One region of the Streptomyces poriticola genome, then DNA from elsewhere that is predicted to be linked to it. Evidence: riboswitches for the same ligand, from Rfam matches in the RefSeq annotation. Region 1 holds a riboswitch; the other holds the start of a gene.
The links. A riboswitch is a leader RNA that binds a small molecule or an ion and turns the genes downstream of it on or off. The one in region 1 is predicted to bind glycine.
Positions count from the first base shown of each region.

Region 1 (11,411 bases):
CGGTGCCGGCCCGCTAGCTGTTCAGTCCCGGGTACAGCGGGTGCTTGTCGGCCAGGGCCTTGACCCGGGCCTTCAGCGCCTCGGCGTCGTAGGACGGCTTCAGCGCCTCGGCGATCACGTCCGCGACCTCGGCGAAGTCCTCGGCCGTGAAGCCACGGGTGGCCAGCGCCGGGGTGCCGATGCGCAGACCGGAGGTCACCATCGGCGGGCGCGGGTCGTTCGGGACGGCGTTGCGGTTGACCGTGATGCCGACCTCGTGAAGGCGGTCCTCGGCCTGCTGGCCGTCCAGCTCCGAGTCCCGCAGGTCGACCAGGACCAGATGGACGTCGGTGCCGCCGGTCAGCACGGAGACGCCCGCCTCCCTGGCGTCGTCCCGCACCAGGCGCTCGGCCAGGATGCGTGCGCCCTCCAGCGTACGACGCTGCCGCTCGGCGAAGTCCTCGCTCGCCGCCACCTTGAAGGCGACCGCCTTCGCGGCGACCACATGCTCCAGCGGGCCACCCTGCTGACCGGGGAAGACCGCAGAGTTGATCTTCTTGGCCAGATCGGCCGTGCTGAGGATCACACCGCCGCGCGGGCCGCCCAGGGTCTTGTGGGTGGTCGTGGTCACGACATGCGCGTGCGGGACCGGGTTCGGGTGCAGACCCGCCGCGACCAGCCCCGCGAAGTGCGCCATGTCGACCATCAGGTACGCGCCGACCTCGTCCGCGATCCGGCGGAACGCGGCGAAGTCCAGCTGCCGGGGGTACGCCGACCAGCCGGCCACGATCAGCTTCGGCTTGTTCTCCTTGGCCAGCCGCTCCACCTCGGCCATGTCGACCAGGCCGTCGTCGCCGACGTGGTAGGCGACGACGTTGTACAGCTTGCCGGAGAAGTTGATCTTCATGCCGTGAGTCAGGTGCCCGCCGTGGGCGAGGTTCAGACCCATGATCGTGTCGCCGGGCTTGAGCAGCGCGAACATCGAGGCCGCGTTGGCCTGGGCACCGGAGTGCGGCTGCACGTTGGCGTGCTCGGCGCCGAACAGCTCCTTGATCCGGTCGATGGCGATCTGCTCGACCACGTCGACGTGCTCGCAGCCGCCGTAGTAGCGCCGGCCCGGGTAGCCCTCGGCGTACTTGTTGGTGAGGACCGAACCCTGCGCCTCCATCACCGCGACCGGCGCGAAGTTCTCGGAGGCGATCATCTCCAGGGTGGACTGCTGGCGGTGCAGCTCGGCGTCGACGGCGGCGGCGACATCGGGGTCGAGCTCGTGCAGGGGGGTGTTCAGAACAGACATCGGCAGGGCTCCTCAGCCGGCGGAGAAGGCGGTGTACTCGTCGGCGGAGAGCAGGTCGCCCGGCTCCTCCGTCACGCGGACCTTGAACAGCCAGCCGCCCTCGAAGGGCGCGGAGTTCACCAGCGACGGGTCGCTGACGACGTCCTCGTTGACCTCGGTGATCTCGCCGGAGACGGGGGAGTACAGGTCGGAGACGGACTTGGTCGACTCCAGCTCACCGCAGGTCTCGCCCGCGGACACGGTGTCGCCGACCTCGGGGAGCTGGACGAAGACGACGTCACCGAGCGCGTTGGCCGCGTGCTCCGTGATGCCGACCGTCGACACGCCGTCCTCGGCGGTCGACAGCCACTCGTGCTCCTTGCTGTAGCGCAGCTGCTGGGGGTTGCTCATGGCCTGAATTCTCCTGTACGCGGGGAAGTGGTGATGAATCGGGGACAGCTGGAACCGCTGGTGGGCAGCGCGGAGACGCGACTGCCACCGGGAGGACCGGGTCCGGTCTCTACTCTCTACTTCTGGCGCTTGTAGAACGGCAGCGCCACGACCTCGTACGGCTCGTGGGTGCCCCGGATGTCCACGCCCACCCCGGGCGTGCCCGGCGCCGCGTGCGCCGCGTCGACGTACGCCATCGCGATCGGCCTGCCCAGTGTCGGCGACGGGGCACCGGAGGTGACCTCGCCGATCACCTCGCCGCCGGCCACCACCGGGTACCCGGCGCGCGGCACGCGGCGGCCCTCGGCGACCAGCCCGACCAGCACCCGGGGCGGGTTCTGCTCGGCCCGGGAGGCGGCCTCGGTGAGCGCCGCGCGCCCCACGAAGTCGCCCTCCTTCTCGAACTTCACCACCCGGCCCAGCCCGGCGTCGAACGGCGTCAGCCCGGTGGTCAGCTCGTGCCCGTAGAGCGGCATGCCCGCCTCCAGACGCAGCGTGTCCCGGCAGGACAGCCCGCAGGGGGTGAGCCCGGCGCTCTCCCCGGCCCCGGTCAGCGCCTGCCACAGCTCCACCGCGTGCTCCGGCTTCACGAACAGCTCGAAGCCGTCCTCGCCGGTGTAGCCGGTCCGGGCGATCAGCGCGGGCACGCCCGCCACGGTGCCGGGCAGGCCCGCGTAGTACCTCAGACCGTCCAGGTCGGCGTCGGTGAGGCTCTTGACGATCGCCGGGGACTCGGGGCCCTGCACGGCCAGCAGCGCGTAGGCGTCCCGGTCGTCGCGCACCTCGACGTCGAAGCCCGCGGCGCGCTCGGTCAGCGCGTCCAGCACCACCTGGGCGTTGGAGGCGTTGGCGACCACCATGTACTCGGCGTCGGCCAGCCGGTAGACGATCAGGTCGTCCAGGATGCCGCCGTCCGCCCGGCAGATCATGGTGTAGCGGGCCCGGCCCGGCTTCACCCCGCCGATGTTGCCGACCAGCGCATGGTCCAGCAGCGCGGCGGCCTGCGGGCCGGTGACGGTGATCTCGCCCATGTGCGAGAGGTCGAAGAGGCCGGCCCGGGTGCGTACGGCGGTGTGCTCGTCGCGCTCGGAGCCGTAGCGCAGGGGCATGTCCCAGCCGGCGAAGTCGGTCATCGTCGCGCCGAGCGAGCGATGCACGGCATCGAGCGCGGTACGGCGGAGTTCGGTACTGCTCATCGGTCGGTCGTCTCCCAGGGCAATGACAGCGAGGTCGTTCCTCCCCATCTGTCATCGGAACCTGAGAGGTTCGCCCTGACCACCTGAGCACGGCGGGCAGGGCTTGCACCTTGGGTGGGGCCGCCGGACGAGGGCGGCCCGCTTTTCAGATGTGCCTCGCCCGCGCGGTAACGGGGCCTGAGAGATTCAAGGGAGGGACTTGCTCCTTCGGCGCCCCAGCCGAGGGCTGGGAACTCTCCCGCGCGGGTTCGAACGGCCGGTATGCAGTTGGCGCGCACATCATTGCACGCATCGCCGCGTCATGGCAGGGCGCAATCTGTAACCGGGCTGTGGCAGTACGCACACGAAATCACAAGGCACCGCCTATTGCCTTCTCTTTAGACTCGACGGGGACGGGAACTCGTGAACCGCCCCAGGGGAGGACGATCACGGTGAACAGGACCACGGCGTACGCCACCACCTCGGGCCTCGCGCTGCCCGAGCAGCCCGCCGCCCCGGCCCGGGAGGCGTGTGCCGCACAGCCCGCACCCGTCGTCCGCGATCTGCGGGACCGGGCCGGCCGCAGCCCCCGCGCGCTGCTCTTCGGGCCGCGCGACCTCGTCGTCGTCACCGGTCTGCCCGGCAGCGGCAAGTCGACGCTGATGGAGCGCACGGTGCCCGGGGTGCGCATCGACTCCCAGGACACCCGCGACCGGTGGGACCGCCGCATGCCGCGCTTCCTGCCCTACGCGGTCTACCGGCCCCTGGTCCGGCTCGCCCACTACGCCGGGCTGTACCGCGCGCTGCGCTCTGAGGCCGGCGTCGTGGTGCACGACTGCGGCACCCAGGCCTGGGTGCGGGCCTGGCTGGCCCGCGAGGCCCGGCGCCGCGGCACCGCGCTGCACCTGCTGCTGCTCGACGTCAGCGCCGACGCCGCCCTCGCCGGGCAGCGCCGGCGCGGCCGGGGAGTCTCCCGCTACGCGTTCCGCCGCCACCGCGCGGCCACCGCCCGGCTGCTGCGCGCCGCCGCCGGGGGCACCCTGCCGGCCGGCTGCGCCTCGGCCGTCCTCCTCGACCGGTCGGCCGCGGACACCCTGCGCCGCATCGGCTTCACCGGCTGAACACCGGAAGGCGGCGCGCGGGCCCGCACGCGCTAGCCTTTCAGCCACACCAGCGGTTCGAGCAGGCGGTAGGCACAGATGGACTTCCCAGCGGGCTCCGCGGCGGACTTCTCCGGGGACCTCCCGGCCCGGCCGCACCCTCATCCGCACGGCGGTTGGCCGGGCAACGAGCTGGAGGAGGTGCTGTCCGCCTCCCTCGGGGTGCCGTCCGCGGGCGGCCGGATACTCGAGGTGCTGGGCCGCAGCTTCGTCTGGGTCCCGCTGCCGGCCGGCGGCGGCCCGCAGAGCGGGCCCCTGGACCTGCCCACGCTGGAGATCGAGGGCCAGGCCTATGTGCCGGTGTTCAGCTCCGAGGAGCAGTTCCGCCAGGTCGCCGGTGCGCACATGGCGTACACCGTCGCCCCCGCCGTGGAGTTCGCCCGCGGCCTGCCCCCGCAGGTCGGCGTCATGGTCAACCCCGAGGGCGTGGTGGGGATACCGCTGCCCCCGCCCGCCGTCGCAGAGCTGTGCCGGACCGGCCGCACCCCGCTGGACGGGCCCGCCGGCGGCGGCCGGGTCACGCTGTCCGAACCCGACTGGCAGGACGACCCGGTGGACTTCCTCGCCGCGGCCTCCGCAGAGTTCGACGCCGTCGGCGTGGTGCGCACCGCCCGCCGCTGCCTCGCCGCGATCGAGACCGCCGACCCGGTGCTGTTCGTCGGCGTGGAGCTGTCCCACTGGGAGGACGACGCCCGTGCCCTGCCCCTGCAGGCCCTCGGCCGCGCCCTCACCACGGCCCCGCCCCCGTGGCCGGTCAACCTGGTCCTCCTGGAGGCCGCGCAGGACCCGGTCTGCGAATGGATGACGGGCCGGGTACGCCCTTTCTACGAGCGGGACCTGTAGATCGCCCCGGACGAGCACGACGAACCCGCATCCGCGCACGGGTGAGTGGACCCGAGTTCGAAGGCGCCGCCTGTCCGCGGAGCCGCATAAGCTGGTTTCATAACCGGCGAACTTCCAGAAGGGGCGATACACGTGAGCGCCAGCGGCACCGCGGCCGGGCAGGTCGAGCACATGCTGCGCCAGGTGACGCCCGGGCGTTACGACGCCTACGAGGCGCTGCTGCGCGCCCTCGCGACCCCCGCGTCCGGCCAGGTCTGGATGCTGCTGTGGCACGGCCAGGCCGGCTCACCGGACGCCCAGTACGGGACCATGGACGTCGACGGTTTCCGCTACGCCCCCTGCGTCACCTCGGCCCAGGAGCTCTCGGCCAGCGGCTGGAACCGCTCGTACGAAGTGGTCGACGGCCTGGAAGTGGCCCGCGCCCTGTACCCCGACCGGTACGGCCTGTGGCTCAACCCGCACGCCCCGGGCGGCGGCGTCGGCATCCCGTGGCTCGATCTGCGCCGGATCGCCGCCGGACTTGACCGCCAGCCCGCAGGACCCCTGCGGCTGTCCGAGCCGGCCATCGAGATCCCCCAGTTCTACGCCCTGCTCACGCAGAACGCCCACCGCACCCCGGCCGTCCGCGCCCTGCGCCGCGCCTGGGTGCAGCCGACCCTGGGGGCGCCGTATCTCGCCATCGGACTGGATGTGTACGACGCCTCCCCGCCGGCCGTCGACGCCGTGCGCGCGATGATGCACCAGTCGATCGGCGCGGTCCCGGACGGGCTGCCGGTGTCGACGGTGGCGATGTCCGACCCGCTCGACCCGGTCGCCATGTGGCTGCGCGCCCACAGCCGTCCGTTCTACGACCGCGAGGCCCACGGCGCCGGCCCGGCAGGCGGCGGATACGGATATCCGCCGGTGCCCGGCCGGCAGTCCGGCGCCGCCGCGCCCCACGCCCACTGATCCGACCGTTTCTCGGCACCCTGACCTGACCTGCGAACTCTCGTATTTCTCAGGCAGGTTAACCGCGCAATTCCCTGATGTACCGGAAGCGTCCGATTTTTCGACTGTTCAGATCTCAGCTAGGTATCACCGCTATCCGGACTGTTCTCCGGCGCCGGTCCCGTCTGTAGTGTTCAGGCGGTCAACAGTGCATTCCCTTCTGCGGAACCCGGAGTGGCCTCCCTATGCGCATACTCAGAGCCCGCGCCGCCAGGGCGATCACGGCCGCGTTGGCGGTCGGTCTGATCGCCACCGGCTGTGCCAGTGAGCGAGACACGGAAGACGGCAACGGCGCCAAGAACACGTTCGTGTTCGGCGCCCCGGGAGACCCCAGCTCGCTGGACCCGGCCCTTGCCAGCGACGGCGAGACCTTCCGGGTCACCCGCCAGGCATTCGAGGCCCTGCTGGAGCACGAGCCCGGCGGCAGCGAACTGGTCGGCGGCCTGGCCGAGAGCTGGGAGAGCAACGACGCGGGCACGGTGTGGACCTTCAACCTCCGCAAGGGCGTGAAGTTCCACGACGGCGAGGCCTTCAACGCCGCGGCCGTGTGCGCCAACTACGACCACTGGTTCAACTGGACGGGCACCTACCAGTCCAGCGCGGTCTCCTACTACTGGCAGACCATCATGGGCGGCTTCGCGAAGAACGAGGACCCCGAGACCCCCGAGGCGAACTACAAGTCCTGCACCGCCAAGGACGAGAACACCGCCGTCATCGAGGTCAAGAAGCCCTCCGCCAACCTGCCCGGCGGCTTCTCCCTCAACGCGCTGGCCATCCACTCGCCGAAGGCCATCGAGGCGTACGAGAAGCAGGAGGCGTCCGCCAAGGGCGACGCCATCACGTACCCCAAGTACAGCCAGGAGGCCGGCACGGTCGCCGGTACCGGCCCGTACAAGATCGCCAAGTGGAACAAGGGCAACAAGGAAGTCACCCTCGAGCGTTTCGAGGACTACTGGGGCGACAAGGCCAAGGTGAAGAGCCTGGTCATCCGCACCATCGACACCGAGGAAGCGCGCCGCCAGGCGCTGCAGGCCGGTGACATCGACGGCTACGACCTGGTCGCGCCCGCCGACGTCAAGACCCTGGAGGGCGAAGGCTTCCAGGTCCCGACCCGCGGAGTCTTCAACATCTTCTACCTCGGCATGACCCAGGAGAAGAACCCGGCGCTGCAGAAGAAGGAAGTGCGCCAGGCGATCGCGCACGCCATCGACCGCGAGAACCTGGTGAAGACGCAGCTGCCCGAGGGCGGCAAGGTGGCCACGCAGTTCATGCCGGACACCATCGACGGCTACTCGGACAAGGTCACGACCTACGCCTACGACACGGCGAAGGCCAAGCAGCTGCTGAGCGACGCCGGAGAGAGCGGCCTGGAGGTCGAGTTCTGCTACCCGACCGAGGTCACCCGCCCGTACATGCCCGCACCGCAGGACCTCTTCGAGCTGATGAAGGCCGACCTGGAGAAGGCCGGCATCAAGGTCACCCCGAAGCCCATGAAGTGGGCCCCGGACTACCTGGACGCCACCGAGTCCGGCGGCTGCGCCCTGCACATGCTGGGCTGGACCGGTGACTTCAACGACGGCTACAACTTCATCGGCACCTGGTTCGCCGAGTACGACAAGCAGTGGGGCTTCAAGAACGAGGAGCTCTTCGACGCGGTGACGGCCGGTTCCAAGGAGGCCGACCCCGCGCAGCGCGTGGCGGCCTACGAGCGGGCCAACGAGGCCATCATGGAGTTCCTGCCGGGCGTCCCGATCTCCTCCTCCCCGCCGGCCATCGCGTTCGGCAAGAACGTCAACCCGCCGAAGGTCTCCCCGCTCACCCAGGAGAACTTCGCGGAAGTCTCCTTCAAGTAGGCGGCTTCACGTAGGCGATGCCTCTGTCATGTAGGCGAGACACACATGGCACACGGGTCCGTCCGGCTGCTGCACTCGGCGGCCGGGCGGACCCGTTCCTGAAGGCACACACGTAGGAACTCGTAAGAAAGGGGCATGCGGGGTGCTGCGTCTCGTCGTACGAAGACTGCTCCAACTCATTCCCACCCTGCTCGGCCTGTCGGTTCTGCTCTTCATCTGGCTCAACCGGCTGCCCGGCGGACCCGCCTCAGCGATCCTGGGGGAGAAGGCCACCGAGGCCGAAGTGGCACGCATCAACCGTGCGCTGGGGCTCGATCAGCCCCTCTACATCCAGTACTGGCGCTTCCTGAAGCGCATCGGCGAACTGGACCTGGGCACCTCCGTGCAGACCGGGCAGCCGGTCTGGGACGAGTTCACCCTGCGCTTCCCGGCCACCGTCGAGCTCTCCCTGACCGCGATGCTCATCGCCATCGCCATCGGTGTCCCGCTCGGCTACTTCGCCGCCCGCAAGCGCGGCGGCTGGCTGGACGTCACCGCGGTCTCCGGTTCGCTCTTCGGGATCTGTGTCCCGGTCTTCTTCCTCGGGCTCATCCTCAAGGACGTCTTCGCCGTCGGCCTGGGCCTGTTCCCCACCTACGGCCGCCAGGACTCCGGGATCAACGCCACCGACGTGACGGGCTTCGCCGTTCTGGACGGCATCCTCACCGGGGAGTTCGACGCGTCCCTCGACGCGCTGCACCATCTCGTCCTCCCCGCGATCACGCTCGCCTCCATCCCGCTCGCCGTCATCGTGCGCATGACCAGGGCCAGCGTCCTGGAGGTGCTGGGCGAGGACTACGTCCGCACCGCCGAGTCCAAGGGGCTGCGCCGCAGCGTCGTGCGCGGCCGGCACATCCTGCGCAACGCCATGCTCCCCGTCGTCACCGCGGTCGGCCTGCTCACCGGCGCTCTGCTGTCCGGGGCCGTGCTGACCGAGTCGGTGTTCTCCTTCGGCGGCATCGGCTCCTTCATCCGGACCGCGATCGACGGCCGCGACTACCCGGTGCTCGTCGGCTTCATCATGTTCATCGCGATCACGTACGTCCTGATCAACCTGCTGGTGGACGTGGCGTACAGCCTCATCGACCCGAGAGTGCGGGTACACTGACGTGAGCACCACCAAGACCGAGAAGATCCAGCGCCTCGCGGAGCTCACCGCACACAACGAGTCCACGACCGGCGCCAGCCTCTGGCGGGAGGCCTTCCGCCGGCTGAAGTCCAGCAAGATGGCGATCATCGGAGCCGGCATCGTCGCCGCCTTCGTGGTGCTCGCCGTCATCGGCCCCTGGGTCGCCCCGTACACGCCCACCGCGCAGACCTGGCGCGGCGAGGTCCTGGTCAACCAGGGCCAGTTCGTCGGACCGCGCGGCGGGAACTGGTTCGGACTCGACCACCTCGGCCGGGACATGTTCTCCCGGATGCTGGTCGGCGCCCGGCAGACGCTCCTCGTCGGTGTCGTGGCCACCGTCATCGGACTCACCGTGGGCTTCCTCATCGGCGGCCTCTCGGGTGCCGCCGCAACGCTGGGCGGTGAGGCCGGCAAGCGCCTCGACTCCGTCGTCATGCGGTTCGTCGACATGATGCTGGCGCTGCCGTCGCTGCTGCTCGCCGTGTCGGTCGCCGCCGTCATGGGCCAGTCCCTGACCACCGTGATGATCGCCGTCGGTGTGGTGCAGGTGCCGATCTTCGCGCGGCTGCTGCGCGGTTCGATGCTCGCCCAGGGCGGCACCGACTACGTCCTGGCCGCCCGCGCCCTCGGCGTCCGCAGAAAGCGCATCGTCGTCACCCAGATCCTGCCCAACTCGCTCAGCCCGGTGATCGTCCAGGCGACCCTCTCCCTGGCCACCGCGATCATCGAGGCGGCCGCCCTGTCCTACCTCGGCCTCGGCAACCCCGACCCGTCGGTCCCCGAGTGGGGCGTCATGCTGGCCCAGGCACAGCGCTTCTTCGACAACGCGCCGATGATGGCGGTCTATCCGGCCGTCGGCATCATCATCACCGCCCTCGGCTTCACCCTGCTCGGCGAGGCCATGCGGGAAGCCCTCGACCCGAAGCTGCGAGGCTGAACCATGCCACTTCTCACAGTCGACGAACTGACCGTCACCTTCGGCGGACAGGGCCGCAAGGAGTCCCGCGCGGTCGACGGGGTCTCGTTCTCGGTCGACCAGGGCCAGGTCGTGGGGCTGGTCGGCGAATCCGGCTGCGGCAAGTCCGTCACCTCCCTGGCGCTGATGGGACTGCTGCCGAGCAAGGGCGTCCGGGTCGGCGGGCGCGCCGACTTCGACGGCTCCGACCTGCTCACCATGGGCCGCAGCGCGCTGCGCGACCTGCGGGGCAGCCGGATCGCCATGATCTTCCAGGACCCGCTGTCCTCACTGAACCCGGTCGTCCCCATCGGCGTCCAGGTCACCGAGATCCTCGAACGCCACCGCAGACTCAAGGGCGAGGCCGCCCGCAAGGAGGCCGCGCATCTGCTGGACCGGGTCGGCATCCCCGACCCCACCCGGCGGCTCAAGGAGTACCCGCACCAGATGTCCGGTGGCATGCGCCAGCGCGCGCTGATCGCCATGGCCGTGGCCTGCGCGCCCTCCCTGCTCATCGCGGACGAACCGACCACGGCCCTCGATGTCACCATCCAGGCGCAGATCCTGGAGCTGCTCAGGGAGCTGGTGGACGAGGAGGGCACCGCGCTGCTGATGATCACCCACGACCTGGGTGTCGTCGCCGGACTCTGCGACCAGGTCAATGTCCTGTACGCGGGCAAGGTCGTCGAGTCCGCCGACCGCAGGGCGCTGTTCGACGACCCGACCCACCCGTACGCGCACGGACTGCTGGGCTCCATCCCACGCCTGGACGCACCGCGCGGCGAACCGCTCACCCCGGTGCGCGGCTCGATCAACGACCGCATCGCCTGGGCGGACGGCTGCGCCTTCGCCCCGCGCTGCGACCGCTACGAGCTGGACTGCCTCGGCGGCACGCCAGAGCTCACCGAACCTCGCACGGCCGGTCACCAGGTGCGTTGCGTCAACCCCGTAGCCGTAGCCGCCCGGGCCGAGGAGGTCCCCGCATGAGCCTGCTCGAACTGGACGGAGTCAAAGTCCACTTCCCGGTGAAGAAGGGCATCCTCTTCGACCGCACGGTCGGCCATGTGCACGCGGTCGACGGTGTCTCCCTCAAGGTCGAGGCTGGCCAGACCTACGGCCTGGTCGGCGAGTCCGGCTGCGGCAAGACCACCCTCGGCCGGGCCGTGCTGCGCCTGGTGGACATCACCGAGGGTGAGGTCGTCCTCGACGGCACGGACCTGGCGAAGCTGCCCGTGGAGGAGATGCGCCGCTTCCGGCGGCGCCTGCAGATGGTCTTCCAGGACCCGCTGGGCTCCCTCAACCCCCGCCAGAACATCGAGTCGATCCTCACCGAGGGCATGCTCGCCCACGACATCGGCGCCACCCAGGAGGAGCGCCGGGAGAAGATCAAGAAGATCCTGGCCCGGGTCGGGCTGCCCGGCAACGCCCTGTCGCGCTACCCGCACGAGTTCTCCGGCGGCCAGCGCCAGCGCATCGGCATCGCCCGCGCGCTGGTGCTGGAACCCGACGTGATCATCTGTGACGAGCCGGTCTCGGCGCTGGACGTGTCCATCCAGGCACAGGTG
Region 1 covers NZ_JBAGKH010000009.1:163,439-174,849, reverse strand. Annotated here, with positions in the region: gene glyA (serine hydroxymethyltransferase) at 14-1,276, opposite strand; gene gcvH (glycine cleavage system protein GcvH) at 1,289-1,666, opposite strand; gene gcvT (glycine cleavage system aminomethyltransferase GcvT) at 1,783-2,901, opposite strand; glycine riboswitch at 2,940-3,056, opposite strand; glycine riboswitch at 3,057-3,152, opposite strand; gene V5O46_RS16025 (AAA family ATPase) at 3,333-4,001, shown strand; gene V5O46_RS16020 (enhanced serine sensitivity protein SseB) at 4,080-4,883, shown strand; gene V5O46_RS16015 (enhanced serine sensitivity protein SseB C-terminal domain-containing protein) at 5,016-5,831, shown strand; gene V5O46_RS16010 (ABC transporter substrate-binding protein) at 6,056-7,723, shown strand; gene V5O46_RS16005 (ABC transporter permease) at 7,866-8,870, shown strand; gene V5O46_RS16000 (ABC transporter permease) at 8,872-9,828, shown strand; gene V5O46_RS15995 (ABC transporter ATP-binding protein) at 9,832-10,833, shown strand; gene V5O46_RS15990 (ABC transporter ATP-binding protein) at 10,830-11,411, shown strand, end outside.

Region 2 (11,411 bases), on a different contig from region 1:
TGCGGTAACCGCAACGCGGAGAACAGCCGCTTCTGCTCCAACTGCGGCGCGCCGCTGCGGCCCGGAGCGGCGGCGGAGCGTCCGTCCGAGACCACCTCCACGATCTCCATCTCGGGTCTGGAGGCCTACGACGCCGAGGCCACCGGCCAGACGCCGATGCCGACGCTCTCGCCCGAGGCCCAGGCGGCGGTGGAGGCGCTGCCCTTCGGTTCCGCGCTGCTGGTGGTGCGCCGCGGCCCGAACTCGGGCAGCCGCTTCCTGCTGGACGGCGAGCTGACCACGGCCGGCCGTCACCCGCAGAGCGACATCTTCCTGGACGACGTGACGGTCTCGCGGCGGCACGTGGAGTTCCGCCGCAGCCCGGACGGCACGTTCACGGTCGCCGACGTCGGCAGCCTGAACGGCACGTATGTCAACCGGGAGCGGATCGACCAGGTCGCCCTGTCGAATGGTGACGAGGTGCAGATCGGCAAGTACCGGCTGGTCTTCTACGCGAGCCAGCGGGGCTACTGACCGTCCCCCGGGAGCTGATCCCGGGGGGACCCCAGGGAAGGTCCATGGTTCACACACCGAGCGGCGGTGCCGGCCACGGTGCCGCCGCCACGGACACTGGGCTGATGAGCATCGGCGCGGTGCTGAACGTGCTGCGCGACGAGTTTCCCGACATCACGATCTCCAAGATCCGGTTCCTGGAGTCGGAGGGCCTGGTCGAGCCGCGACGGACCCCGGCCGGGTACCGCAAGTTCAGCGGAGCCGACGTCGAGCGCCTCGGCCTGGTGCTGCGGATGCAGCGGGACCACTACCTGCCGCTGAAGGTGATCCGCGAGCACCTGGATGCGAGGGAGCGCGGCGAGGCGGTCACATTGCCGGCGCTGGGCCGCCAGCGTGACGGGGAGCCGCAGCACCTCCGGGAGCCCCTGTCCGGGCCCGCCGAGACGCCCGCCAGGGCCAGGATCGGCCGGGCGGAGCTGATGGCCGCGGCCGGGATAGCGGAGCAGCAGCTGGCGGAGTGGGAGTCCTACGGGCTGATCGCCCCGCTGTCCGACGGGGCGTACGACGCCGAGGCGGCCACCGTCGCCGCGCTCGTCGTCGAGCTCGGGCGGTTCGGCATCGAGCCGCGGCACCTGCGGGTGATGAAGGCGGCCGCGGACCGGGAGGCCGGGCTGGTGGACCAGGTGGTGGCCCCGCTCAGACGCCACCGGAACCCGCAGACCAGGGCGCATGCCCAGGCCCGTACCAAGGAGCTGGCGGGACTCGCGGTGAAGCTGCACGCGGCGCTCGTGCAGTCCGCGCTCGGTGTCCGCCTGCCCTGACCCGCCTGCTCACGGCCATCGGACACCAGCCCCGGGGGAACGGTTGTTCGTCCGATCGGAACGGGCCGTACGCTGCTCCGGATCGGCCACCCGTTCCCGGCTCGACTACCCAAACGTCCCGGGCACGGCCTAGGGTTGCTGTGTGAACGAGCTCGATGTCGTAGGTGTCCGGGTCGAGATGCCCTCCAACCAACCGATCGTGCTGCTGCGCGAGGTGGGAGGCGACCGCTACCTCCCCATCTGGATCGGGCCGGGGGAGGCGACGGCGATCGCCTTCGCCCAGCAGGGCATGGCTCCCGCGCGTCCGCTGACCCACGACCTGTTCAAGGACGTGCTGGAAGCCGTCGGCCAGGAGCTCACCGAGGTACGCATCACCGACCTGCGTGAGGGGGTCTTCTACGCCGAGCTGGTCTTCGCCAGCGGGGTCGAGGTCAGTGCCCGGCCGTCCGACGCGATAGCGCTGGCCCTGCGCACCGGAACACCGATCTACGGCAGTGAGACGGTGCTCGACGACGCCGGTATCGCGATCCCGGACGAGCAGGAGGACGAGGTGGAGAAGTTCCGCGAGTTCCTCGACCAGATCTCGCCGGAGGACTTCGGCACCAGCAACCAGTGACACCGGCCACCACCAGCCCGTGGCACCGCTGACCACAGGGGTAGCCGCAGGAGCCCACGGTGCACATCGGCGCCGTCCCGCCCCTCCGGGGACATTCGGCTAGCCTTTCCCCGCGGGCGGGCACGGGAAACCACTCTTAGGGTGATTATCACTCGGCGTGCCGAGTGTGGCGATCGTTGACGCACCCTTGGTGACTGCCTACCGTCGAGGAGGCAGGTCAAGGACGGAGGTCGGCGTGAGAATCAGCGGCGACGGTACGGCTGGGGGTGCCCCCGGACGCGGTTTCGGGGCGAGCGGTCCGTACCCTCACGCTCCGCAGCGACCGACGGCTGTGCTCAGCAGCGGAGGGGCGACGTCCATGACGTCCGAGCAGATCGGCTACCGCGGCCCGACGGCCTGTGCCGCTGCCGGTATCACCTACCGGCAGCTGGACTACTGGGCCCGCACGGGGCTGGTCGAACCGAGTGTGCGACCTGCCCACGGGTCCGGGACGCAGCGGCTCTACAGTTTTCGCGACGTCGTCGTTCTGAAGATCGTCAAGCGGTTCCTCGACACCGGTGTGTCGCTGCAGAACATCCGCACCGCCGTCCAGCACCTCAGGGAGTGCGGCTTCCGCGACCTGGAGCGGATGACGCTGATGAGCGACGGCGCCACCGTGTACGAGTGCACCTCGCCCGACGAGGTCCACGCCCTGCTCCAGGGCGGTCAGGGCATCTTCGGCATCGCCGTCGGCGTGGTGTGGCGCGATGTCGAGAGCGCCCTGTCGCAACTGCACGGCGAGCGGATCGACACGGGCGAGACCCTGATCGGGCACAACCCCGCGGACGAGCTGGCCCGACGGCGCAACCGAGCGGTCTGAACCGTCCCGCCCGGGCCCCCGGCCCGTGCGCAGGGCAATGTCAGTGGCGTAGGGCAGCATCGGAGATGTGAGAACCGCGCCCACGATCCTGCATCTCGACATGGATGCCTTCTTCGCCTCGGTGGAGCAGGCGTCCAAGCCGAGCCTGCGCGGGAAGGCCGTGATCGTGGGCGGGCTCGGCCCGCGGGGCGTGGTCGCCACCGCCTCCTACGAGGCCCGGGAGTTCGGGGTCCACTCGGCGATGCCGATGGCGCAGGCCCGGCGGCTCGCGCCGCACGCCGCCTATCTCGTGCCCCGCTTCGCGTTCTACCGGTCGGTCAGCGAGCAGGTGATGGCGCTGCTGCAGGCGCTGTCGCCGCTGGTGGAGCCGCTGAGCCTGGACGAGGCCTTCGTCGACCTGGAGGCCGGCGGTGCGGCCTGGGACGCGGAGTCGGCGCGCCTGGCCGGGACCAGACTGCGCGCGGACATTCGCGCGGTCACCGGACTGACCGGATCGGTGGGTCTCGCCGCGTCCAAGATGCTCGCCAAGATCGCCTCCGAGCAGGCCAAGCCCGACGGGCTGGTGCTGATCGTGCCGGGCACCGAGCGGGCGCTGCTCGGGCCGATGTCCGTGCGCACCCTGCCCGGGGTGGGCCCGGCGACCGGTGACCATCTGCGGCGCGCCGGCATCCACACGGTCGGCGAGCTCGCCGAGGCCGGCGAGGACGAGCTCGTCCGACTGCTAGGCAAGGCGCACGGGCACGGGCTGTACGCCATGGCCCTGGCCCGCGACGAGCGGCCGGTGGTGGCCGAGCGGGAGGCCAAGTCGGTGTCGGTGGAGGACACCTACGACGTCGACATCCACGACCGGGTGCGAGTCGGGCTCGAGGTGCAGCGGCTCGCCGACCGCTGCGTGCGGCGGCTGCGCGCGGCCGGGCACTCCGGGCGGACGATCGTGCTCAAGGTCCGGCGGTACGACTTCTCCACGCTCACCCGTTCCGAGACCCTGCGCGGGCCCACGGACGATCCGGCCGTGGTGCGGGAGGCGGCGGGCCGACTGCTGGACTCGGTGGACACCACGGGCGGGGTGCGGCTGCTCGGGGTCGGGGTCAGCGGACTGGCCGACTACACCCAGGAGGACCTCTTCGCCCAGGCGGCGGGGGAGCGGGCGGGCACGGAGCCGGCGGAGCGGCACACCGAGGAACCCGGGGCCGACGAGCCCGACACGCCGGACCAGCCGCCCGCCGAGCGCCGGTGGCCTCCCGGGCACGACGTCCGGCACACCGTGCACGGCCACGGATGGGTGCAGGGCAGCGGCCTGGGCCGGGTCACCGTGCGGTTCGAGACACCCGACGGGGAGCCCGGACGGGTGCGGACCTACCGGACCGACGACCCCGACCTGGCACCCGCGGATCCGCTGCCGCTGGTGCCCCGAAGACCCGGCGAGGCCGGCGTCCCGGCTCCGGCGGCACCCACACCGCCGGGCCGCCACGGCTGATCCCGCTCCGGCGTCCCCGACGACGGCGTCCGACACCCGACGGACGACGGCGTCCGGCACCCGACGGCAGTGCCGTCAGCCCTCCTCCGAGCCCGCCAGCTTGCCGAAGTCGCGGTCGTGCTGCGCGGGAGGTGCGGCCACGTCGAGACCGTAGTGGTGGTAGAGCTGGAGCTCCTGCTCCGGGGAGAGATGCCGGCCGACGCCGAAGTCGGGCGCCTCCTTGATCAGGGCCCGGTCGAAGGGCACCCGCAGAGCGCCCTCGACCAGCTCGCTCGGCTCCAGCGGGACGAAGGCGTCCCTGCTGAACAGGCCGGTCCGTATGGCCGCCCACTCGGGTACACCGGTGGCGTCGTCGAGGTAGACCTCGTCGATCGTGCCGATCTTGGTGCCGTTCCGGTCGAACGCCTTGCGGCCGATCAGGTTGCGCGGATCGATCTCGGTACGCACGGTCCCTCCACGTGGTCGCAAACCATTCGATGAATCATCCGTAAGCACTACAAAACGGCAGATTCGTGATGGCGGCCACTCGAAGGTCCGGGCATTGACCTCGCTGGTACGCTGACAGCGGCTGCTGACCCCGTGCGGGAGAGTCCTCCGAAGACCGTCGGAGGCGCCGAAGGAGCAAATCCTCCCCGGAATCTCTCAGGCCCACGTACCGCACGGACGAGGTCACTCTGGAAAGCAGGGCGGGTGTCGACGGCGTCCGCCCTCACCGACGGTGAAAGCCGGGAGCCCTCGGGTGGCCCGGTGAAGCTCTCAGGTTGAGATGACAGAGGGGGAGGCCGTCCGGGTACCCGCGCCGTGGTGCCCCTCGAAGGTCGCGTCAGACCAGGAGGCCTCCGCAATGACCGCCCATCGCATTCCGCTCTCCGAGCTCGAACAGGGTACGCCTTTCGAGCAGCGCCACATCGGCCCCGACCACGAGTCCCGGGCCAAGATGCTCGCCCAGGTCGGATACGGCTCGCTCGACGAGCTCACGGCAGCCGCGGTGCCGGATGTGATCAAGAACGCCGAGGCGCTGGACCTGCCGGGCGCGCGCACCGAGCCCGAGGTGCTGGCCGAGCTGCGCTCCCTCGCCGACCGCAACCAGGTCCTCGACTCCATGATCGGCCTCGGCTACTACGGGACGTTCACCCCGCCCGTCGTCCTGCGCAACGTCATGGAGAACCCTGCCTGGTACACGGCCTACACGCCGTACCAGCCGGAGATCTCGCAGGGCCGCCTGGAAGCTCTGCTGAACTTCCAGACCATGGTCGCCGATCTCACCGGCCTGCCCACCTCCGGAGCCTCGCTGCTCGACGAGGGCACCGCCGCCGCCGAGGCCATGGCGCTCTCGCGGCGCATGGGCAGGAACAAGAAGGGTCTGTTCCTGGTCGACGCCGACGCACTGCCGCAGACCATCGCCGTGATCCGCACCCGCGCCGAGCCGACCGGCGTCGAGGTCGTCGTCGCCGACCTGAGCGACGGCATCCCGGCCGAGGTGGCCGAGCGGGAGATCAACGGCGTCCTGATCCAGTACCCGGGGGCCTCCGGCGCCGTCCGCGACATCAAGCCGGTGATCGACCGGGCGCACGAGCTCGGCGCCGTCGTCACCGTGGCCGCCGATCTGCTCGCCCTCACGCTGCTGAAGTCGCCCGGCGAGCTGGGCGCGGACATCGCGGTCGGCACCACCCAGCGCTTCGGCGTCCCCATGGGCTTCGGCGGGCCGCACGCCGGCTACATGGCCGTCCAGGAGAAGATGGCCCGCAGCCTGCCCGGGCGCCTCGTGGGCGTCTCCGTCGACGCCGACGGCAACAGGGCCTACCGCCTCGCCCTGCAGACCCGTGAGCAGCACATCCGCCGAGAGAAGGCCACCAGCAACATCTGCACCGCGCAGGTGCTGCTCGCCGTCATGGCCGGCATGTACGCCGTCTACCACGGCCCCGAGGGCCTGCGGACCATCGCACGGCGCACCCACCGCTACGCCTCGGTCCTCGCCGCGGGCCTCGCGGCCGGAGGTGTGGAGATCGTCCACGGCGCCTACTTCGACACGGTCACCGCCCGGGTGCCGGGCCGTGCCGCCGACGTCGTCGCCGCCGCCCGGGAGAACGGCGTGAACCTGCGGCCGGTCGACGCCGACCACGTCTCCGTCGCCTGCGACGAGACCACCCTCCGCGCCCAGGTGGGTGCCGTGTGGACGGCCTTCGGTGTCGAGGGCGACATCGAGGCACTGGACGCGGTGACCGAGGACGCGCTGCCCGAGGCGCTGCAGCGCACCGACGATTACCTCACGCACCCCGTCTTCCACCAGCACCGCTCCGAGACGGCCATGCTGCGCTACCTGCGCCGTCTGGCCGACCGCGACTACGCCCTGGACCGTGGCATGATCCCGCTGGGCTCCTGCACCATGAAGCTCAACGCGACCACCGAGATGGAGCCGGTGACCTGGCCGGAGTTCGGGCAGCTGCACCCCTTCGCGCCCGCCGGACAGGTCCAGGGCTATCTGACCCTCATCCGTGAGCTGGAGGACCGTCTCGCCGAGGTCACCGGCTACGACAAGGTCTCCCTGCAGCCCAACGCCGGGTCCCAGGGCGAGCTGGCCGGTCTGCTCGCCGTCCGCGGCTACCACCGAGCCAACGGGCACGAGCAGCGCACGGTGTGCCTGATCCCGTCCTCCGCGCACGGCACCAACGCCGCCAGCGCGGTGATGGCCGGGATGAAGGTCGTCGTCGTCAAGACAGCCGAGGACGGCGAGATCGACGTCGCGGACCTCCGGGCCAAGATCGAGCAGCACCGCGACCAGCTGGCCGTGCTGATGATCACATACCCGTCCACGCACGGCGTGTTCGAGGAGCACGTCGCCGACATCTGCGCCCGGGTGCACGACGCCGGCGGCCAGGTCTACGTCGACGGCGCCAATCTCAACGCCCTGGTCGGCCTCGCCAAGCCCGGCCACTTCGGCGGCGACGTCTCGCACCTGAACCTGCACAAGACCTTCTGCATCCCGCACGGCGGCGGCGGTCCCGGCGTCGGCCCGGTGGCCGTCCGCTCGCACCTGGCTCCGTATCTGCCCAACCACCCGCTGCAGCCCGCGGCCGGCCCGGAGACGGGCGTGGGACCGATCTCCGCGGCCCCCTGGGGCTCGGCGGGCATCCTGCCCATCTCGTGGGCGTACGTCCGGCTGATGGGCGGTGAGGGCCTCAAGCGGGCCACCCAGGTGGCGGTGCTGTCCGCCAACTACATCGCCAGGCGTCTGGAGCCGCACTACCCGGTCCTCTACACCGGCCCGGGCGGGCTGGTCGCGCACGAGTGCATCATCGACCTGCGCCCGCTGACCAAGGCCACCGGAGTGAGCGTCGACGACATCGCCAAGCGGCTGATCGACTACGGCTTCCACGCCCCGACCATGTCGTTCCCGGTGGCCGGGACGCTCATGATCGAGCCGACCGAGTCCGAGGACCTGACCGAGCTCGACCGGTTCTGCGAGGCGATGATCGCCATCCGGGCGGAGATCGACAAGGTCGCCTCCGGCGAGTGGCCGGCCGACGACAACCCGCTGCGGGGCGCCCCCCACACCGCCGACGCGCTGCGCGGCGACTGGGAGCACGCCTACGGCCGTGAGGAGGCCGTCTTCCCGGCCGACGTGACGGCAGCCGACAAGTACTGGCCGCCGGTGCGCCGGATCGACCAGGCCTTCGGCGACCGGAACCTGGTCTGTTCCTGCCCGCCGCTGGACGCGTACGAGGACTGACGGACTGCGAGCCGCCGGACCGCCGGACCGACGCGGACCGATCCGGCACGGAGGGGCTCCGCCACGCGGGGCCCCTCTGCCGTGCCGCGGTTCACGTCGCGAGCGACACCTCGGTCGCCTTGATCAGGGCGACGACGGGGACGCCGGCCGACAGACCGAGATCGTCGACGGCCTCCTTGGTGATCGCGGCGGTGAGCACACCGCCCTCGACGGCGACATCGACGGACGCCATGGCCTCGCCGGTGACCAGGCCCGTGACGGTACCGGGCAGTCGGTTGCGGATGGACAGGCCTTCGACCGGGGCGGTGGCGAGGGAGACCTCCGTCGACTTCACCAGGGCACGGACGGTGCTGCCCGCGGTCAGGCCCAGGTCGTAGGCGGCCTCGCGGGTGATCGCCGCCGTGATGTCCTGCCCGCCCGCGAGACGGACCTTGACCGTAGCCATGGCCTCGCCCGGCGTGACGGCGGTGACGGTGCCGGGGAGCTGGTTGCGGATGCTCAGGCTCATGGAGGCACCGTAGCCCGCGGCACGCCCTATGCCGGGTATGCGTGTGTCTGCGTCGCCTTGACCGCCGCCCACACCGGGGCCCCGGGGCGGAGGCCCAGCTCGGCCGCGGCGACGGTGGTGAGGTCGGCGGCCAGCGGGAGTTCCCCGGTGAGGTCGGCGCGGATCCGGTCGCCGTGGGTCTCCAGGCCGACGACCTCGCAGCGCCACAGGTTGCGGGCGCTGGAACCGGCGGGGCGCTCCCCGTACAGGGTCACGGCATCGGGCGGGAAGGCCACGAAGGCCGGCCCGGTGAGATCCTCGCCGGTGGTGACGGCCGGGCCCGCGTCGAGGCGGACGGTGGGGCCGTCGGCCCGTCCCCGGTAGAGGTTCAGCCCGACCAGCCGGGCCACGTAGTCGGTGCGGGGGCGGCGGGCGACATCGGCGGGGGTGCCCTCCTGGACGACCCGGCCGTGCTCGACGACGACCAGCCGGTCGGCCAGCACCATGGCGTCCAGCGGATCGTGGGTCACCAGCACGGCGACGGCCTCGAACTCGGCCAGATGACGGCGGAGCCGCCCTCGCACCTCCAGCCGGGTGCGGGCGTCCAGCGCGGCCAGCGGCTCGTCCAGCAGCAGCAGTCGGGGGTGCGTGGCCAGGGCGCGGGCCAGGGCCACCCGCTGGGCCTGGCCCCCGGACAGCCGGCGCGGCTTGGCGCCGGCGTGGTCGGCCAGGCCCATCCGGTCCAGCCATGCGGCGGCCCGGGCGCGGGCGTCCGCCTTCGACGCGCCCCGGCAGCGCGGCCCGAACGCCACGTTGTCCAGCGCGGTCAGATGCGGGAAGAGCAGATAGTCCTGGAAGACCACGCCGACCGGACGGGACTCGGGCGGCGTGCGGTCCAGTGCGACGCCGTCCAGACGCAGGTGGCCGTCGGTGAGCGGGACGAGCCCGGCGAGCGCACGCAGGGCGGTGGTCTTGCCGGCACCGTTGGGGCCGAGCAGGGCCACGACGTCGCCCGGGGCCGCGGTCAGGGCGACATCGAGGCGGAAGGCGCCGCGGTCGACGACGAGGCGGGCGTCGAGCCCGTCGGCGGTGCGCGTCCCGGCGCCCGTCGGCTCGGTCGGGGCGGTGGTCGAGCGGGGTCGGGTCATGACGTGGTCATCCAGCGGTCGCGCAGTCCGGCCAGCACCGCGATCGAGACGGCCAGCAGCACCAGACTGAGGGCGATCGCCGCCGCGGGGTCGTTCTGCAGGGCGAGGTAGACGGCGAGCGGCATGGTCTGGGTCCGGCCGGGGAAGTTGCCGGCGAAGGTGATCGTCGCGCCGAACTCGCCGAGCGCCCGCGCCCAGGCCAGCACCGCGCCCGCCGCGATGCCCGGCGCGATGAGCGGCAGCGTGACCCGGCGGAACGCGGTGAAGCGGGAGGCGCCGAGCGTGGTCGCCGCCTCCTCGTAGCGCGGGTCGGCGGCCCGCAGGGTGCCCTCCACGCTGATGACCAGGAACGGCATCGCCACGAACGTCTCGGCGAGGATCACTCCGGTGGTGCTGAACGGCAGCGTGACTCCGAACCAGGCATCCAGGTACTGGCCCACGACGCCGTTGCGGCCGAACGCCAGCAGCAGCGCGACACCGCCCACGACCGGGGGGAGCACCAGCGGCAGCGTCACCAGGGCGCGTACCAGGCCGCGGCCGGGGAAGTCGGTGCGGGCCAGCAGCCAGGCCAGCGGGACGCCGACGACGAGGCTGAGCGCGGTCGCCGCGGTGGCGCAGACCAGGGACAGCCGCAGCGCCTGCCACACCTCCTGGCTGGTCAGCTGCTCCGGGAGGCTGCTCCAGGGAGCACGGACGAGCAGGGCGACCAGCGGGAGCAGCAGGAAGGCCAGGCCCACCACGGCGGGCAGCAGCAGCGGCAGCGGGGCGCCCCGCCCTGCGGACCGGGCGCCCCGGCCCGCCTTCCGGACGCTCGCGCCGCCCCGGCCGCGGTCCGCGCGGGTACGGCGCGGACCGTCCCGCAGGAGGCCGGCCGCCCCGCTCTCCGCACCGCCGTCCGTTCCGGTCACGGCTTCAGGAACCCCGCCCCGCCCAGCACCTGCCGGCCCTCGGCGGACGTCACCAGCTCGACGAAGGCCCGCGCCGTGTCGGGGTTGCCGGAATCCTTGAGCAGGGCGATCGGGTAGTCGTTGACGGCCTCGGCCGCCTCGGGGAACTCCACGCCGGTCACCGAGTCGCCGGCCGCCGTCACGTCGGTCCGGTAGACCAGGGCGGCGTCGGCCTCCTTGAGCTGGACCTTGGTCAGGGCGCTCTTGACGTCCTCCTCGTAGGAGACGGGGGTGAGCCGTACGCCGCCGGCGTCCAGCGCCTGCTGCGCGGCCGATCCGCAGGGCACCGCCTTGTCGCAGAGCACGACCTTCAGACCAGGCCGGGTGAGGTCCTCGAGGGAGGAGATGCCGTCGGGGTTTCCCGGCAGGGTGGCGATCTCGAGCTGGTTGCGGGCGAACGTGACCGGCGCGCCGGCCGTCTCCCCGGCCTCGGTGACGGTCGTCATCGTCCTGGGGTTGGCCGCGGCGAACACATCGGCCGGGGCCCCGCTGGTGATGCCGGCCGCCAGGCCGTCGCTGCCGCCGAAGTTGAGGGTGACCTCGGTGCCCGGGTGCTTCGTCTCGAACTCCTCGCCCAGCGCGGTGAAGGTCTCCTTGAGCGAGGCCGCGGCGAACACCGTGACCGTGCCGGAGAGTCGGCCGGACGAGCCCGCGGAATCCGCTTCGGTACCGGAGCCGGAACCGGCGGAGGTGCAGGCGCTCAGGGCGAGCAGCGCGGCGGCTCCCACCGCTGCCGGCCGCAGGCGCCGGAGGGTGCGGCGCGTCCGGCGCACGGAACGGGTTGTCACAGGGGTACTCCTCCATGTCCTGGGAGAGGTCCTGCGGACGCGCGTC
Region 2 covers NZ_JBAGKH010000044.1:6,025-17,435, forward strand. Annotated here, with positions in the region: gene V5O46_RS29755 (FHA domain-containing protein) at 1-513, shown strand, start outside; gene ftsR (transcriptional regulator FtsR) at 558-1,313, shown strand; gene V5O46_RS29765 (bifunctional nuclease family protein) at 1,456-1,929, shown strand; gene V5O46_RS29770 (MerR family transcriptional regulator) at 2,165-2,788, shown strand; gene V5O46_RS29775 (DNA polymerase IV) at 2,856-4,265, shown strand; gene V5O46_RS29780 (PRC-barrel domain-containing protein) at 4,341-4,712, opposite strand; glycine riboswitch at 4,838-4,933, shown strand; gene gcvP (aminomethyl-transferring glycine dehydrogenase) at 5,110-7,995, shown strand; gene V5O46_RS29790 (TOBE domain-containing protein) at 8,087-8,503, opposite strand; gene V5O46_RS29795 (ABC transporter ATP-binding protein) at 8,530-9,630, opposite strand; gene V5O46_RS29800 (ABC transporter permease) at 9,627-10,538, opposite strand; gene modA (molybdate ABC transporter substrate-binding protein) at 10,535-11,365, opposite strand.
Region 2: another riboswitch for glycine. It lies ahead of gcvP (aminomethyl-transferring glycine dehydrogenase); the one in region 1 lies ahead of gcvT (glycine cleavage system aminomethyltransferase GcvT).